3 regions of the Kitasatospora sp. NPDC088134 genome follow, and region 1 is predicted to be linked to each of the others. Evidence: riboswitches for the same ligand, from Rfam matches in the RefSeq annotation. Region 1 holds a riboswitch; each other region holds the start of a gene.

The links. Region 1 has a riboswitch for cyclic di-AMP ahead of ACIOHG_RS35430 (peptidoglycan DD-metalloendopeptidase family protein). Riboswitches for the same ligand answer to the same signal wherever they lie in the genome.
Region 2: another riboswitch for cyclic di-AMP. It lies ahead of ACIOHG_RS29920 (transglycosylase family protein); the one in region 1 lies ahead of ACIOHG_RS35430 (peptidoglycan DD-metalloendopeptidase family protein).
Region 3: another riboswitch for cyclic di-AMP. It lies ahead of ACIOHG_RS10885 (transglycosylase family protein); the one in region 1 lies ahead of ACIOHG_RS35430 (peptidoglycan DD-metalloendopeptidase family protein).

What each region holds. Positions count from the first base shown of each region.
Region 1 is NZ_JBIUTD010000039.1:4,515-9,463, forward strand. It holds gene tig (trigger factor) at 1-154, opposite strand, end outside; tRNA gene ACIOHG_RS35415 (tRNA-Pro) at 363-436, opposite strand; tRNA gene ACIOHG_RS35420 (tRNA-Gly) at 588-661, shown strand; gene ACIOHG_RS35425 (hypothetical protein) at 734-1,180, opposite strand; gene ACIOHG_RS35430 (peptidoglycan DD-metalloendopeptidase family protein) at 1,294-2,325, opposite strand; cyclic di-AMP (ydaO/yuaA leader) riboswitch at 2,331-2,483, opposite strand; gene ACIOHG_RS35435 (hypothetical protein) at 2,869-3,063, opposite strand; gene ACIOHG_RS35440 (PP2C family protein-serine/threonine phosphatase) at 3,490-4,701, opposite strand; gene ACIOHG_RS35445 (GNAT family N-acetyltransferase) at 4,880-4,949, shown strand, end outside.
Region 2 is NZ_JBIUTD010000025.1:99,566-104,514, reverse strand. It holds gene ACIOHG_RS29925 (hypothetical protein) at 23-2,152, opposite strand; cyclic di-AMP (ydaO/yuaA leader) riboswitch at 2,754-2,927, shown strand; gene ACIOHG_RS29920 (transglycosylase family protein) at 2,912-4,141, shown strand; gene ACIOHG_RS29915 (hypothetical protein) at 4,287-4,475, shown strand; gene ACIOHG_RS29910 (AMP-dependent synthetase/ligase) at 4,602-4,949, shown strand, end outside.
Region 3 is NZ_JBIUTD010000005.1:186,064-191,012, forward strand. It holds gene ACIOHG_RS10865 (hypothetical protein) at 1-411, opposite strand, end outside; gene ACIOHG_RS10870 (hypothetical protein) at 539-1,000, shown strand; gene ACIOHG_RS10875 (Uma2 family endonuclease) at 1,014-1,580, opposite strand; gene ACIOHG_RS10880 (hypothetical protein) at 1,761-2,165, shown strand; cyclic di-AMP (ydaO/yuaA leader) riboswitch at 2,285-2,453, shown strand; gene ACIOHG_RS10885 (transglycosylase family protein) at 2,457-3,701, shown strand; gene ACIOHG_RS10890 (CapA family protein) at 3,724-4,899, opposite strand.

The DNA.
Region 1 (4,949 bases):
TGTTCGGGATCTTGCCCTTGCGGAAGCCCGGAACGGTGACCTGCTGGTTGATCTTCTTGTACGCCGCGTCGAGGCTGGGCTTGAGCTCCTCGAAGGGCACCTCGACGGTGAGTCGAACCCGGGTCGGGTTCAGAGTCTCGACGGCGCTCTTCACGGTTAGGTCTCCTAGGGGGCTTGCGGTCAGAGGCGATAGGCGGTTGGGGCTGAAACGCTGTCCGTACTACCGCCAGCGATCCATCCTACCGGTACCACGAAAGCGGCTGTGCCCGGCACCGGGTGCACGTCGGCCGCAGGTCGGACGCGTCGGAGCCGTCCGCAACGACAACAGGGCCCCGCCGCCGGCGAGACCCTGCCGCACACGGTCGGGGTGACCGGATTCGAACCGACGGCCTTCCGCTCCCAAAGCGGACGCGCTACCAACCTGCGCCACACCCCGTGGTGCCGAGCAGAAGAGTACACGTCGGGCCGCCCCCGCCCGGGGCGATATCCGCGAGCCGACAGCCCCGCAACGGGTGTGCATTCCACCGACCCGACCAGGTACGCTTGTCCGGTCCCCGCACACCGCGACGCGGTGCGGGTACGCCTGTGCGGGTGTAGCTCAATGGTAGAGCCCCAGTCTTCCAAACTGGTCACGCGAGTTCGATTCTCGTCACCCGCTCCATCCCCGCAACGGCCCCGCACTGCCCCGGCAGTCGGGGCCGTCGCCGTTCCCACCCGACGGATCGGCGCACGGCTACCCCGCTATGCCCAGGTCCGCCCGCGCCGCCCGGTGGAACGCCCCGAGCCCGGCGACCAGCTCCCGGGCGGCATCCGCCCACTCCTCGTCCTCCTCGTTCTCGACACCCGCCCGAGCAGCGCGAAGCCCCCGCCACAACGCGAGGTTGACGACTTCCGCCGCCCCGACCGCCGCCGGCCCGGCCAGCAGGGCAAGTACCTCGAAGCCGATGGAGCGCCGGCTCTCCGCCGCCTCCATCGCGGCCAGCAGTTCGGCGGGGTCCACCGCCGCCCCGAGGACGACTGCCTTGGCGGCACGGTGTGCCTCCTTCACCGTCGCGGCGTACTCGACGCAGGCGTGCAGCTTGCGCTCGTCCCACCGGGTCGCCATCGCCCGGCGGTGCTTGGCCCGTTCCGCCGCGGAGGTCGCCGCGTACGAGGTGAGCGCACCGACGAGAACACCCACCAGAGTGATGATTTGACCGACCATCGCACGAAGCTACCAAGCGCCCGTGCGGACGGCCCGAAGGCCCCGGGCACGGGGGTGTGCGCGGGGCCCTCGGGGGGTGGGGTCCGGGGTCAGACGTTGACGCCGTGGGCCGCCAGGTAGGCGACGGGGTCGATGTCGGAGCCGTAGTCCGGGGTGGTGCGGATCTCGAAGTGCAGGTGCGGGCCGGTGACGTTGCCGGTGGCGCCGGAGAGGCCGATCTGCTGGCCCGCCGTCACGGACTGGCCGGCCGAGACGGAGATCGAGGAGAGGTGGGCGTACTGGGCGTACTTGCCGTCGGCGAGCTTGATGACGACCTGGTTGCCGTAGGCGCCGCCGTTGCCGGCCGAGACCACGGTGCCGGCGGCGATCGCCTTCAGGCTGGTGCCGGTGGAGACCGGGAAGTCGATGCCGGTGTGGTAGCCGCTGGACCAGTTGGAGCCGGCCACCTTGTAGCCGGTGGTGACGCTGCCCGGGGCCGGGGCGACGTAGCCCTTGGCGGTGCTCGCGGCCGGGGCCGTCTGCTGGGTCTTGGTCTGCGTCTGGACCTGGGCCTGGACCTGGGTCTGGGCCTTGGCGGTGACGCTCTTCGTCGTGGTCTTCGGCGCGGCCGCGGTCTTGGCGGCGGCCGTGTCGGCGGAGGACGCGGAGGGCTGCGCCGGCGCGGCGGCCTTGGCGGGGGCCGGGGCGGCCTTGGCGGGGGCCGGGGCGGCCGCCGGGGCCTGGCCGTTGACGGTCAGCTGCTGGCCGGGGCGGATCAGGTCCGGGTTGCCGCCGATGACCGAGCGGTTGTCCTGGTAGAGCTTCTGCCAGCCGCCGTCGACGTCCTGCGCGTCGGCGATCCGGGAGAGGGTGTCGCCGGAGACGACCTTGTAGGTGTGCGAGGCGGCGGCCGGGGCGGCGGCCTGCTCGGCGGCGGGGGCGCTGTCGGCGGTGTCGGCGACGGGGGTGGCGTCGACCGAGACGTGCGCCCACTGGCGGCCGCCGTCGTGGTGGTCGGCGGTGCCGTGCGCGGAGGCGGCGGAGACCGGGAGGCCGATCGCGGCACCGACGACACCGGTGGCGATGACGATGCGGGCGATGGCGGTCAGACGCGGCTTGCGGTGCTTGCCCTGAGCGGACATGAAGCAGTTCCTCTCCGACGCCTGCGAGGTGAGCTGTCGGGTTCGGGCGAGAGTTGCCCGGCCGCGTCTCCGCGGCTTCACCCCGAGCCGTTCCCGGTGTTCCCGGGCCCGGCGTACTACCTGTGGTTCCCCCGCTCCTGCCGTGGCGTGGTGATCTGGTCGGCACCGGGCGACGGCAGGACTAGGCGTTCCGCTCGGTGGCCTGCCCGGTCAGTGGCCGGGCTGCGGTGGAAGCAAAACCCACAGGTCGGAGAGCTGGCAAGCGCCGAAAAGCCCCGTTCCCAAGATCGGGAAGGGGCTGACGGTCCGCCAGGTCACGCTCCGTCGGCCGGGCGGCCGCGCTGCGCGCACGGGATCATGACGGGTCGCCTACGAACCGGGCACAGCGGGCGACATCGGCCACCGCGCGCGGTCGGGCGCTCACCTGGCGTGAGGGTGCGGGTGACCCTGGTCACCCGCGGGCAGGCCGAATGGACGGCCCGGGGTCCGTCCCGGCCGTCGTGAGGTCCTGCGTGAGGTCGCGCTCGGGGAGCCGACGGTGCGTCAGCCCGCGATGCTGGCGATCGCCTTGGAGACCGAGGAGAGGAACTGCTGGATCGGCCCGGCCATGGTCGACTGGCTGAGCATGAAGCCGAACAGGGCGGCCATGATGGCGTGCCCGGTCTTCAGCTGCTTGTTGCGGATGAAGATGGCGACGATGACGCCGAACAGGACAAGCGCGGAGACGGAGAAGGCCACCGGGACTCACTTCCTCGATTCGTGGCGGGGGTTCGGGTCGGAACCTTCGGGCGGAACCGACGGCGGTTCCAGGCGGAAACCGGCCCCTGCCCCCCGTGTCCCCACCACTCCATCCGGACTCAGTGTGGTCGTTCGTGCCTACTGCGTAAAGGACTTGCCCCGTCGCCCGGGGTGCGAACCGGGGTGGTGGGACTGATTTTCGCCGACCGTGACGATAGCGGACGCGTTCTGACGGAGCGTCGGCGGGGCGGGCCCCGGCGCGGGCCTGCGGGCATATCGGCAGGCAGATCCGGGGGTCGTCCACCGCCCGGTCGGCGCCCGGGAATTGGCCGAAGATCAACGTCCGGGTTTGACACTCCGTGGACACCCCGCGCTCACCGGCCCTCCGCAATCCGGAAGGTCGGCCGCAGTGTCCCGGGCCTGCCCTCAGCCGCGCCAGACCAGCAGGACCGCCCGGTCGTCGTTGACGTGCTTGGCGACGGTGTCGATCAGCCGGACCGCGGCGCCGGAGCGGCCGGCCAGCGGGGCGGTGGCGACCAGCCGGTCGGCCTCGCCCATCAGCCGGTCCATGCCCTCGCCGAGGTCCCGGCCGGGGATCTCGACCATGCCGTCGGTGCAGAGCATCAGCAGGTCGCCGGGGCCCAGGGTGCCGCGCACCCCTTCGAACTTGGCGCCGTCGTAGACCCCGAGCAGCGGGCCCTCGGCCTCCTTGACCTCCCAGTGGCCGGCCCCGGCGAGGCGGTGCATGCCGGGGAGGTGGCCGGCCGAGAGGAGTTCGTACTCGCCGGTGTCCAGGTCGAGCACCAGGTGGGCGGCGGTGGCGAAGCCCTCGGCCCAGTCCTGGCGCAGCAGGTAGCCGTTGGCGGCGGGCAGGAAGTCGTGGGCGGGCAGCGAGCCGAGCAGCCCGCCGAAGGCGCCGGAGAGCAGCAGGGCGCGGCTGCCCGCGTCCATGCCCTTGCCGGAGACGTCGGCGAGGACGGCCTCCAGCATCCGGCCGCCGGGGCCGGTCCGGGCGGCGACCATGAAGTCGCCGGAGAAGGACTGGCCGCCGGCCGGGCGGAGCGCGGTGTCGGTGTGCCAGCCGTCGGGCAGGTGGGGCATCCGGCCCTGGACCCGGATGCGCTCGCGCAGGTCGAAGAGCATGGTGGAGCCGCCGCGCCAGGGCACGCCGACCCGGCGGCGGAACTGGGCGACCAGCAGGCCGGCCACGCCGACGGCGCCGACCACCAGGGCGGCGCCGGGGGTGACGCCGGGGCCGTAGGCGTCGGGGGTGGCGGAGGCCAGCCGCTCGCCGGTGTGCACCAGGGACTCGGTGACCAGGCCGGCCGCGGCGACGGCGTACAGCAGGACCAGGGTGCCGGGGCGCAGCAGCAGGGCGCCGGCCAGCACCGGCAGCACCAGCGCGGTCGGCGGGGCCCAGTCGGGGGCGAGGATGTTGAGCAGGACCAGCAGCGGGACGGCGAGGGCGAGGGCGGCGAACGCCCACCAGTCGGCGCCGTCGCCGCGGAAGTAGTCGACCCCGGTGCGGCGCAGCCTGCGTCGGGCCCGGGACAGCGCCGCGCGCAGCCGGGCCGTCACGGGTTCGCGGGACGTCCTGCGGTCCCGGCCCGTCGCACTGGGGCGCGCGCTGCCGGCCATGGGGACCGACCTTATCCACCGGCGGTCCGCGCGTCGACGGGCCGGGTGGCACGGAGTGCAGCGGGCCGGGCCGCGGCGGCGGGTTTCGGCCGCCGGGCGGGGGGCGGGCGACAGGCCGGGGCAGGGCGGGGCGACAAATCGGTCGCGGGCGGACGGATCGCCTGGTAGGCAGGGCGTCATGACGATGCGACAGCCCGAACTGACCGTGCGACCCCTGCGGGCCGAGGAGTGGGAGCCCTGGTACGGCA
Region 2 (4,949 bases), on a different contig from region 1:
CGACGGGCGCGGCGGGCGGGCGTCAGCCGGTGACCCGCCCGGTGCGCGGCGCGCTGTCGGTGAACGTGAGCGCGGGCAGCGCGACCGGGCGCGGCGGGACGGGGGCGTCCGCGGGAGCGGTGGCGGCGTTCCAGGGGGTGCCGGCCAGGCCCTGGCCGCCGCTGCCCTTGGTGAGCGAGACGGTCTGGGTCCGGCCGGCCTGGCGGAACAGGATCCGCTTGGGGGCGGGCGACTCCGGGTCGAGCCACACCTCGGGGCCGGTGCCGGCGAACTCGCAGTCGAGCACGGCGATGTCGTCGGGCTTGCCGTCGTCGGTGGCCCGGAACGCCACCCCGGCCTTGCGGTAGCCGGTGAGCCGGCTGCGGCTGAGCGTGACGGCCTCGCCGTCGAGCTGGTGCTTGAGGGTGGCCACCGCGTAGTCGGACTGGCCGGCGGCGTCGATCAGGAAGCCGTCGAAGACGGTGCCCTTGTCGCGGCCGAGCGCGTGCACGGCGATGCCGCCGGCCGCGTTGCCGTGCAGCACCGAGGCGGTGTAGTCGAAGTCGTTCAGGTAGGCGCCGTGCTCGATGCCCCAGCCGCCGTTGTGGTAGGCCACGAAGCGGCTGACGGTGTGGTGGTGCTCGGCGTTGAGCCAGACGAAGACGCCGTTCTCCAGGTTGTTGTGGGCCAGGCAGTTCTCGAAGGTCCAGACGCCCTCGCTGGTCTCCGGCCACTCGTAGCCGGAGGCGCCGGTGGCGCCCTGGACACCGACGGCCACGCAGTCCCGGGCCGAGGAGCCGGTGCCCGCGCCGAGGCTGAAGCCGGTCAGCCGGTAGCCGCGCGGGTTGGGCTCGTAGACGGTGCGGGAGGCGACGCAGCCCTCGTAGACGATGTCGTTCGAGGGGCCCTGCGGGGTGCGGGTGTCGATCGGGCCGTCCCACCAGTAGGCGTCCTCCCAGGTCTGGTGGGAGATGCAGCCGCGGAAGGTGATGCCGTGCGCGGCGTGCGGCACGAAGGCGTGGCTGCCGGTGTCGCGGACCACCACGCCCTCGACCACGGTGCCGCGCGAGGTGTCCAGCAGCATGTGGAAGTGCAGCCCGTAGCGGCCGAGCACCGGCTCGGTGACGGGCTTGCCGTTCCAGCTGTCCTTGCCGTTCGCGCGCGGGCCCATCCAGCGGATCGCGGTGTGCCGGACGTCGGCGTGCCGGTTCGAGGTGAGGTGGACGTGCGCCCGGCCCTGCTCGGTGCCCTCGACCCGGACGTTGCGGGTCAGGTTGAGCACCTCGGCACCGAAGACCGGGCCGCCGCCGACCGCGACCCGGGGGTGGGCGTGCTGCAGCGGGGCGGTGAGCGTGACGGTGGCGCCGTCCACCCGCTGGACCGTCACCAGGTCGTAGGAGGTGGAGAAGTCGTCCTGGTCGGGCGCGGCGGTGGGGGTGACGGTGAGTTCGTCGCCGGGCTGCCAGCCGGTGGGGGCGGCGGCCAGCTTGATCGTGACGTCGCCGGCCCGCAGGTCGGCGGCGGCCCGGACCCAGGCGGTGCGGGGGGCGCCGTCCAGCCGCAGGTAGCCGCGGCCGGTGACCCACAGGCCGGTGTCGCCGTCGACGACCGTCATGCCGCCGCCCTTGAACCGGCGTTCGTCGACGTCCGGGAAGCGCAGGGTGTGGGTGTGGGCGTCGTCTGGGGCGAGCGCCAGGGTGCCGCGCACCTCGACGTTGCCGGAGCTGGCCAGGGTGAGCGAGTGGTCCTTGGCGAACACCAGCGAGCCGGTGGCCTCGATCAGCAGCGAGCCGATCTGGGCGTCGGTGTCGAGCAGCACTTTGTCGGTGATCCGCACCGCGCTGCCCGGGGCCGGGAGCCGGCCGCCCCAGCCCTTGGGGTCGGACCACTTGCGGCCGCCCTCGTCGACCGGCGGGGGCGGTTCGGAGGGCTGCGGGCTCGCGGAGGCGGGCGGCGGGGCGGCGGTGCCGTGCCGGTGGCCCGTCGGCGGGGCACTGGGACGGGGCGGGCCGGCCGCGGTCTCGTCGGCCCCGGCGAGCGACTGCCGCAGCACCGCTCCCCCGCCGACCGCCGTCACCGTCCCGACCGCCAGCCAGGTGAGCATCCGCCGCCGCTCGACCACCGGCCGCCGGTGCCGGCCGGCCGCCGGCTGTTCGTTGTCGCGCTGGTCCACGATGGCCGCCCTCCCGGGGCGCAGGGAACTCCGAACCCCACTCGTTCGCAGCATAGGCAGAAGACCGACCGGGAAGCGGCGTCTTCCGTTTCGCTTAAGCATCCTGACGTACCGTCAGTCACCCGTTCGGCGCCCGGGTCCGGGCGGCCGGGCGATGGCGGCGCCGGGCGGGCGACGGCGCGGACGACGGCGCGCCCGGGGCGCATTCGGGCGCGCGGAAATGCGGGGGCGGAATTCGGACGTCCTCGGCCGGACCGCCCCGGCGGCGCCGGTCGCGCCGGTCGCGCCGGTCACGCCGGGCAAAGCGGACGAAGCACCCGAACCCGCGAGCGCAAACCGCATCGAAACCGAATATCCACCCACCGATTCTCATACTCCCTCAAAACGGGCACAAGATCACCAATTGCCTGACGCCCGGCCACCTCCCTTCACGGGCAAGCGAGTTCGGCGGAAATTCCTTGATCGTGAATTCCGCGCGCCGTGACGCCCGTCACAGGCATTTGCGAATTCCCTTTCCACCTGCTTAATCTCCTGCCCACGTTCGTGGACACACGGACCCAGCCCTCCCGGAACGCCGAGTCCTGCCGCCGGGTGGGTCGGCTCATGCGAAACGCACCGCGGCAGGGGCGGGGGAACCAGGTAAGTCGCCCGGGGACGGTCCAACCGACCGGTCCGGGGCTAGGGGTGAAGCCGTGCGCACCTTCGGGTGGCGCGCGGCCGGGCTACTCCGGCCCGAATCCGACAGCTCACCTCGCAGGCGTGGGAGAGGAACGCTTCTTCATGCTGCCCATCAGCGCCAAGCGCGCCCGCCGCCTGATCGCGACCACCGGCGTGGTCGGCATCGGTCTCACCGTCCCCTGCCTGACCGCCAACACCGCCTCCGCCGCCTCGGTCTCCACCTGGGACAAGGTCGCGCAGTGCGAGTCCAGCGGCGACTGGTCGATCAACACCGGCAACGGCTTCTACGGCGGCCTGCAGTTCACCGCCTCCACCTGGGCCGAGTTCGGCGGCACCGCGTACGCCTCGCGCGCCGACCTGGCCTCCAAGGACCAGCAGATCACCGTCGCCGAGAAGGTGCTCGCCTCGCAGGGCCCCGGCGCCTGGCCGGTGTGCTCGATCCAGGCCGGCCTGACCAAGGGCGGCGGCGCCCCGCAGGTCGACGCCTCCGCCCCGAGCAGCACCAAGTCCGCCGGCGACGCCGTGAAGCCGCAGGCCCCGAAGTCCGAGACCCCGAAGTCGGGTTCCGGCTGGCAGCAGGCCCGGACCCAGAGCAAGCCGCAGGCCCAGCAGCAGACCCAGCAGGCCCGGCAGTCGGCCGGCAGCTACACCGTGCAGGCCGGCGACTGGCTGTCCACCATCGCCCAGCGCGAGCACGTGGACGGCGGCTGGCAGGCGCTGTACGACCTGAACCGGTCCGTCCTCACCGAGGGCCCGGACATGATCTACCCGGGCCAGCAGCTGGCCCTCGGCAACGTCGCCGTCGCCGAGGCCCCGGCCGAGCAGTCGGCGCCCGCCACCAAGTCCTCGTCCTCGTCCTGGAACCGCGCCAAGTCCGCCCCGGGCACCACCGCGGCGAAGCCCGCCGCGCAGGAGACCAAGGCGTCCACCGGCAGCGCCGTCAAGGCGACCGGCTCCAAGGCCGCGGCGATCGACTTCGCGCTCGGCAAGCTCGGCCAGGCGTACATCTACGGCGGCACCGGCAACGGCGGCTGGGACTGCTCCGGCCTGACCCAGGCCGCGTTCCGCCAGGCCGGCATCAGCCTGCCGCGGGTCGCCGCCGACCAGGCCGACTACGCGACCCGGGTCTCGCTGGGCAGCCTGCAGGCCGGCGACCTGCTGTTCTGGTCCAACAACGGCTCCAACTCCGGCGTCTACCACGTCGCCATCTACCTCGGCGACGGCAAGTACGTCGAGGCCGCGAACCCGCGCTCGGGCGTCCGCACCGAGACGATCGCCAACTGGGCGCCGGACTTCGCCGGCCGCGTCTGACCCCCGGTCGGACGCGCACGACACCCCCACGGCACCGCTGCCCCCGGAGACCCTGGTCGGCTCCGGGGGCAGCGGCCTATGCTCGGCCGGACGACCCGCCGGGCCCGAACCCCGTCCGGCGGCGGCCCGACCCCGGAGCGCACCCATGGCGAAGCTGACCATCTCCCTCGACGCGGACCTCGCGCTGGAGGTGATGATGCGGGTCGGCGCGAGCAGCCCGCAGGACGCGGTCGAGCTGATCGTCCGCGACTACCTGGCCACCCGGGCCGGCACCGGCGACCCGCACCGGGGCGAGCGCTTCACCGGCCCCGCCGCGCCCGTCGAGGAGGGCTGAGCCCCGCAGCGAGCGGCCCCGCATTACGGCGCAAGATCCTGAACTGTCAAGGAACTTACCGTCTAGTAAGTTTACTGGCGAGTACCTACCCTGGGCGGATCCCACCCCCACCCAAGGGAGTCCGCCATGGCCCACCCCCTCGCCCGTGCCGGGCGCGACGAGCAGCTGCGCGACCGGGCCCCGGTCGAGGTGTTACGGTCCGGCGGCCGGGTGGTCGAGGCCCGCACCGGGCCGCTGGTGCCGCCGCCCGCGCACGGGAGCCTGGCCGACCTGCCGTTCCGCAACGCCGAACAGGCCCCGGACGCCGTGGTGGTGACCCGGCGTCAGGACGGCGGCCGCTGGCAGCACCTGACGGCCCGGCAGTTCGCCGAGGAGGTCGCGGCGGCCGCCCGCGGACTGGTCGCGGTGGGCGTCCGGCCCGGCGACCGGGTGGTGCTGATGTCCCGGACCAGGTACGAGTGGACGCTGCTGGAC
Region 3 (4,949 bases), on a different contig from region 1:
CGCCGCGGCGGGGGCGATCTCCGGGGCCGCCTTCACCAGGTCCGCGTCGGGCTTCAACCACGCCTCCGCGTTGGTCCGGAGGATCTCCGCCGAACCCTTGCCCTCGTTGCGGTAACCACCCCTGCAGCCCCGGACGCTGTCCCCGGCGAAGGTGCCGGTGAGCGCTCCCTCGGGGTGTCCGGGCATGGAGACCGTGTACGTCGTGCTCATCAACTGCTCGCCGGCGGCCCGCGTCCGGGCCACGATCTCCTCCACCGGCAGGCTCTGCAGGGCGACCGCGGCGGACGCCGGGGCCGAGGCCGCCGGAGCGGACGCCCCCTTCGCCGGCTCCGGGTCCGACCCGCAGGCCGCCAGGCCCGACAGCCCGGTCCCGGCCAGCGCGATCACGGCCAGCGGTCTCACCACGCGCACGACAACCCCCACAGTTCGTATGACCATCGAGTCCGCGAGTCTGCCAGCGCGTCGAGGACATCCGCCGCACCAGCTCCGCCCCCATTACCTCTGCTTTACCGAAGCCGCACCCCTCCCACGTGGTGGGATGACCGTCGTGTTCAGCCTCACCGTGTCCCGGGGGCTCACCGTCGCCGAGACGACCGCCGCCCTCGCGGACCTGCTGCCGCCCGGCGCGCACCTCGTGGTGCAGCCGCCGGGCGCCGACGTCCCGGCGGACCCGGGGAGCCTGTGGGCGACCCTGGAGCCCACCGCGGACCCGGCCTGGCCGCTCGGCCTCGTGGTCCACACCCACGCCTGCGACCTGGGCCCGCACCCCGACCTGCGCCTCGCCGAACACCTCGCCCGACGCCTCGCCGTGGACGTCCTGTGCGGCACCGACCCGGCCTTCACCGACGTCGACCCCCAGGACCCCTCCTACTCGCTGGCCCTGGTCGACGGCCGCTGGCACCTCGCCGACACCACCGGCGCCCGCCTCTGGGACGACGGCACCGACGGCACCGACGCCCCCGTCGAACTCCTCCGCCCGGCCCCGGTCGACACCGCCTGAGCCACCCCGCCCGTCAGAACCGGCCGGTGTCCAGCTCCAGGTCGAACGGCGCGGGCAGCCGCACGCCCCGTCCGAACGGATGCGGCCCGTCCACCTCCTCGTACCCCAGCCGCCCCGGCCCGGAGAAGACGGTGCACTCCCGCAACTGCCGGTCCACCAGGAGGTAGACCGGTGCCCCGTACTGTCCGTACCGCCGCCGCTTGACCGTCCGGTCCGGCTCCCCGTTCGACGGCGAGGTGACCTCGACCACCAACAGGGTCTGCTCCGGCAGCAGCGCCCCCTCGGTCTTCACCGCCAACTCGGCCGGGACCACCGCCAGATCGGGAATGAACCAGTTCTCACTGCCGGGCAGGTCGAGGTTCCCCGAACCGGGGACCAGCCCCAACTCCTCCAGCCGCGGCGCGATCTGCCGACGCACCACTTCGGCGGCGCTCTCGTGCGCCCAGGACCGCGCCACGGGGGCGATGACTCCCTCGACGACCTCCGCGCGGTCCCCCGCGACGTGCTGGACCGCGTACTTCAGGGCCCGCTCCGGATCAGTGACGCCGTAGTCCCGAGGGACGTGGGCTGCCGTACTCATGGCGCACCTCCGCTGCTCTTCGCCCGCCCGATTCTCCTCCCCCGGGCACCGCTCCCGACCGCGCCGTCCGGGAAGTTCACCGTTTCGAGCGGGAGCAGATCCGCACCCCAACAACTGAACGCGTTCAAATGTATGCCACACTGTCGCCCACGAACCGTAGGAACGGCCAGGGGGGCAGCGATGGGGAACGGCAGCAGCGGGTGGCGCGGAGCACCCTGGCGGGGGCTGGTGGTCGCGTGGCTGATGGCGGCTCTGGCGGGGACGTACAGCGGGTCGTCGGCGTACTTGCTGCTGCTCGGCCCCCTCCCGGCACTCCCGCTGGGGTTCCTGCTCGGCCGGTGGCGCTCCGGGGTGGCCCTGGGGCTGGCGGCCGGGGCCGGGGTCGGGGCGATTCCCCTGGCCGTCGCCGTGACGGGCGACCTCCACGAGGCCGGGGTGATCGACGCACTGCTCACGCTCTCCGGCCTGGCGGCGATGGGTGCCGTGCTGTACACGCTGCCCCTGCTGATCGGCGGCGGCGCGGGCCTGTGGTGTGCCGACGGAGCGTCAACAGGTCGTTCACGGACCGGCCGGGGCGGGGCGTGACGGTTGCGTGATGTCAGCGCGACGCGCTTGTGATTGACGCGTTCGAGTGAATAGGGTTCCTTCCAGCCCGCACCGTCGGGCCCCGCGCGCGGACACGCCGAGCCCTGTCCACCGTGCTGCCGGGTCGACCACCACAACCCTTGGACAGGGGTGGGGGAACCAGGTTTGTTGCCGTCCCCGCGGCTCGGGGTGAAGTCGTCCGCACCGGTTCCGTCCGGGGCGCGGCGGCCGGACCTCCCTCCCGGTCCGAACCCGACAGCTCACCTCGCAGGCGTACGGAGAGGATCTCGCATGCTCTTCACGGGTTCGGGGCGCCACCGCCGGCAGGGCCAGGCGGAGAAGGCGGCCGAGCGCGCGCTCGCCGCGGCCGGCGTGGCCGGTCTCGGCATCGCCATGCCACTGCTCGCCGCCACCGGCGCGCACGCCGCGCCGAGCGCGGTCTGGGACCGGGTCGCCGACTGCGAGAGCGGCGGCAACTGGGGTTCCGACCAGGGCAACGGCCTGTACGGCGGTCTCCAGATCAACGCCCAGCGCTGGGCCGACTACGGCGGCACCTCGTACGCGGCGCTGCCGAACGCGGCCAGCCGCAGCCAGCAGATCGCCGTCGCCGAGCGCATCCTCGCCACCGAGGGCCCGTCGGCCTGGTCCTCCTGCGCCGACGGCGCGGGCCTGGACGTGGCCTCCGCGCCGGGTGTCGTGGACGACAACGACTCGGCGGACGAGACGGGTTCGCTGCGCGGGGCCCGGGGCGCCGCCGCCGTCGACACGGCCGCGGACGGCACCCGGCCGGGCCAGGCGGGCGCGCCGGTCTTCTCCGGCCTGCCGGGGTACGACCCGGTGTACCAGGTGTACTGGTACGAGAAGAACGGCGGCTGGTTCTGGACCAGTCACCAGAGCCTGTACGAGCGCTACCTGCAGCTGACGCACCCTCAGCCGGTCGCGCCCACCGCCACGCCGTCGCCGACCGCCCCGGCCGCGCCGACCACCCCGACCACGCCGGTCTCCCCCACCGTCCCGGCCGACCCGAGCACCCCGGTCCTGCCGAGCCTCCCCGGCCTCCCGGTGGCGCCGACCGACCCGACCGCCACGCCGAGCCCGACGACGCCCGGCACGCCCGGCACCACGCCCGGAACCGGCAACGACGGCTCCCAGGGCGGCCAGGGGAACAACGGAAACCACGGGAGCAACGGGAACGGCGGCACCCCGCTCATCCCCGGCACCACTCCGACCACCCCGGCCGCGCCGTCCGACGCCGTGTCCGACGCCCCGTCACCGACCGCGGGCAGCACCGCCCCGGCCGCCGCACCCACCACCACCCCGGCGGCCGCAGCCCCGGCCCAGGCGGCCGCCGCCCCGCCGAGCGCCACCCCCGCCCCCGCCGCGCCGTACACGGTGGGCCCGGGCGACACCCTGATCGGGATCGCCAAGAGCCAGCAGGTGGACGGCGGTTGGTCCGAGCTCTACAAGACCAACCAGCAGGTGGTGGGCGAGAACCCGGACCTGATCCGGCCCGGCCAGGTGCTGAACCTGGGCTGACGCCCTCGCGGACCGACCGCCGTCACCCGGGAACACCAGGAACACCGGGAACACCGGGAACACCGGGGACGGCGGCCAGTCCGGTGCAGTTCCGAAGGCCGTCCCGCCGTTGCAGGGCGGCCTTCGCCGCGTCCCCGGTCTGCGGGACGGGCACGCCCCGGCCGTCGATGTGCGCGGGGGTGAAGGTCTCGCCGGTGACCTTGCCCTCGCCGGTGATGGTGAGGGTGGCGACACCGGTCTCGTCGGAGGCGGTGTAGTCGGAGGTGCCGTACCAGAGGAAGTTGCCGTAGCCGTACGCCACGTAGGTGTTCCCGAGCATGCCGGAGCCGAGCATGGTGTGCGCGTGGGTGCCGACCACGGCGGTCGCCCCGGCGGCGGCGGCCTTCTTGGCGATCCTGGTCTGGGCGGCGGTCGGGCAGGCCTTGCCCTCGTCGCCCCAGTGCAGGTAGACGAGGACCACGGGGGCCTGGGCCTTGGCGGCGGTGACGGCGCGGACCAGCGCGGCCTCGTCCAGGGCGGAGGCGATGCCGGGCTTGCGGTCGCCGGCCCGCCACTTCTGGTTGGTCAGGTCCTCGATCTGACTGGCTGCCAGCACGGCGACCTTCACGCCGCGCACCGTGGTGACGTACGGCGCGTACGCCTCCTTGGCGTCCTTGCCGATGCCGATCACGGCGAGCGGGGCGGCGGCCTTCGCGGCGAGGGTGTCGGCGAGGCCGTCGGGGCCGTAGTCGACGGCGTGGTTGTTGGCCTGCGAGACCACGTCGACGCCGGCGTCCTTGAGCGCGGTCAGCGCCTCGGGGCCGGTGCGGAAGGTGTACAGCTTGGGTTCGGGCTTCCCCCGGGCGGTGATCGCGCTCTCCAGGTTGAGCACCGCGAGGTCGGCGGCGGACAGCGTCGCGGCGATCGGGCCGAGCGCGGTCTCGGCGGCGGGCGCGGCGAGCCGGGCGGCCGAGCGGCCCTCGAAGTGCACGTCCCCGGCGAACGCGACGGTGATGCTGCCGTCCGGCACCCGCACCGGCGGCGCCGCCGTCCCGGCCCGGCCCGCGGCCCCGGACGGGCTCGCGGCGGCGGTCGTGGACGCACCAGCGGGCCCCGGCCCGGCCGCGTCCCGGGCGGGGCCCGCCGACCCGGTGCAGCCGGTGGCGGCGGCAGCGAGCAGCAGGGCGGTGACGGCGGTGCCGACGGGTGCGCGACGCACGGTGATCCCCCGGTGGTTCGGTGACGCAGCACTCTATCCCCGCCACCGAA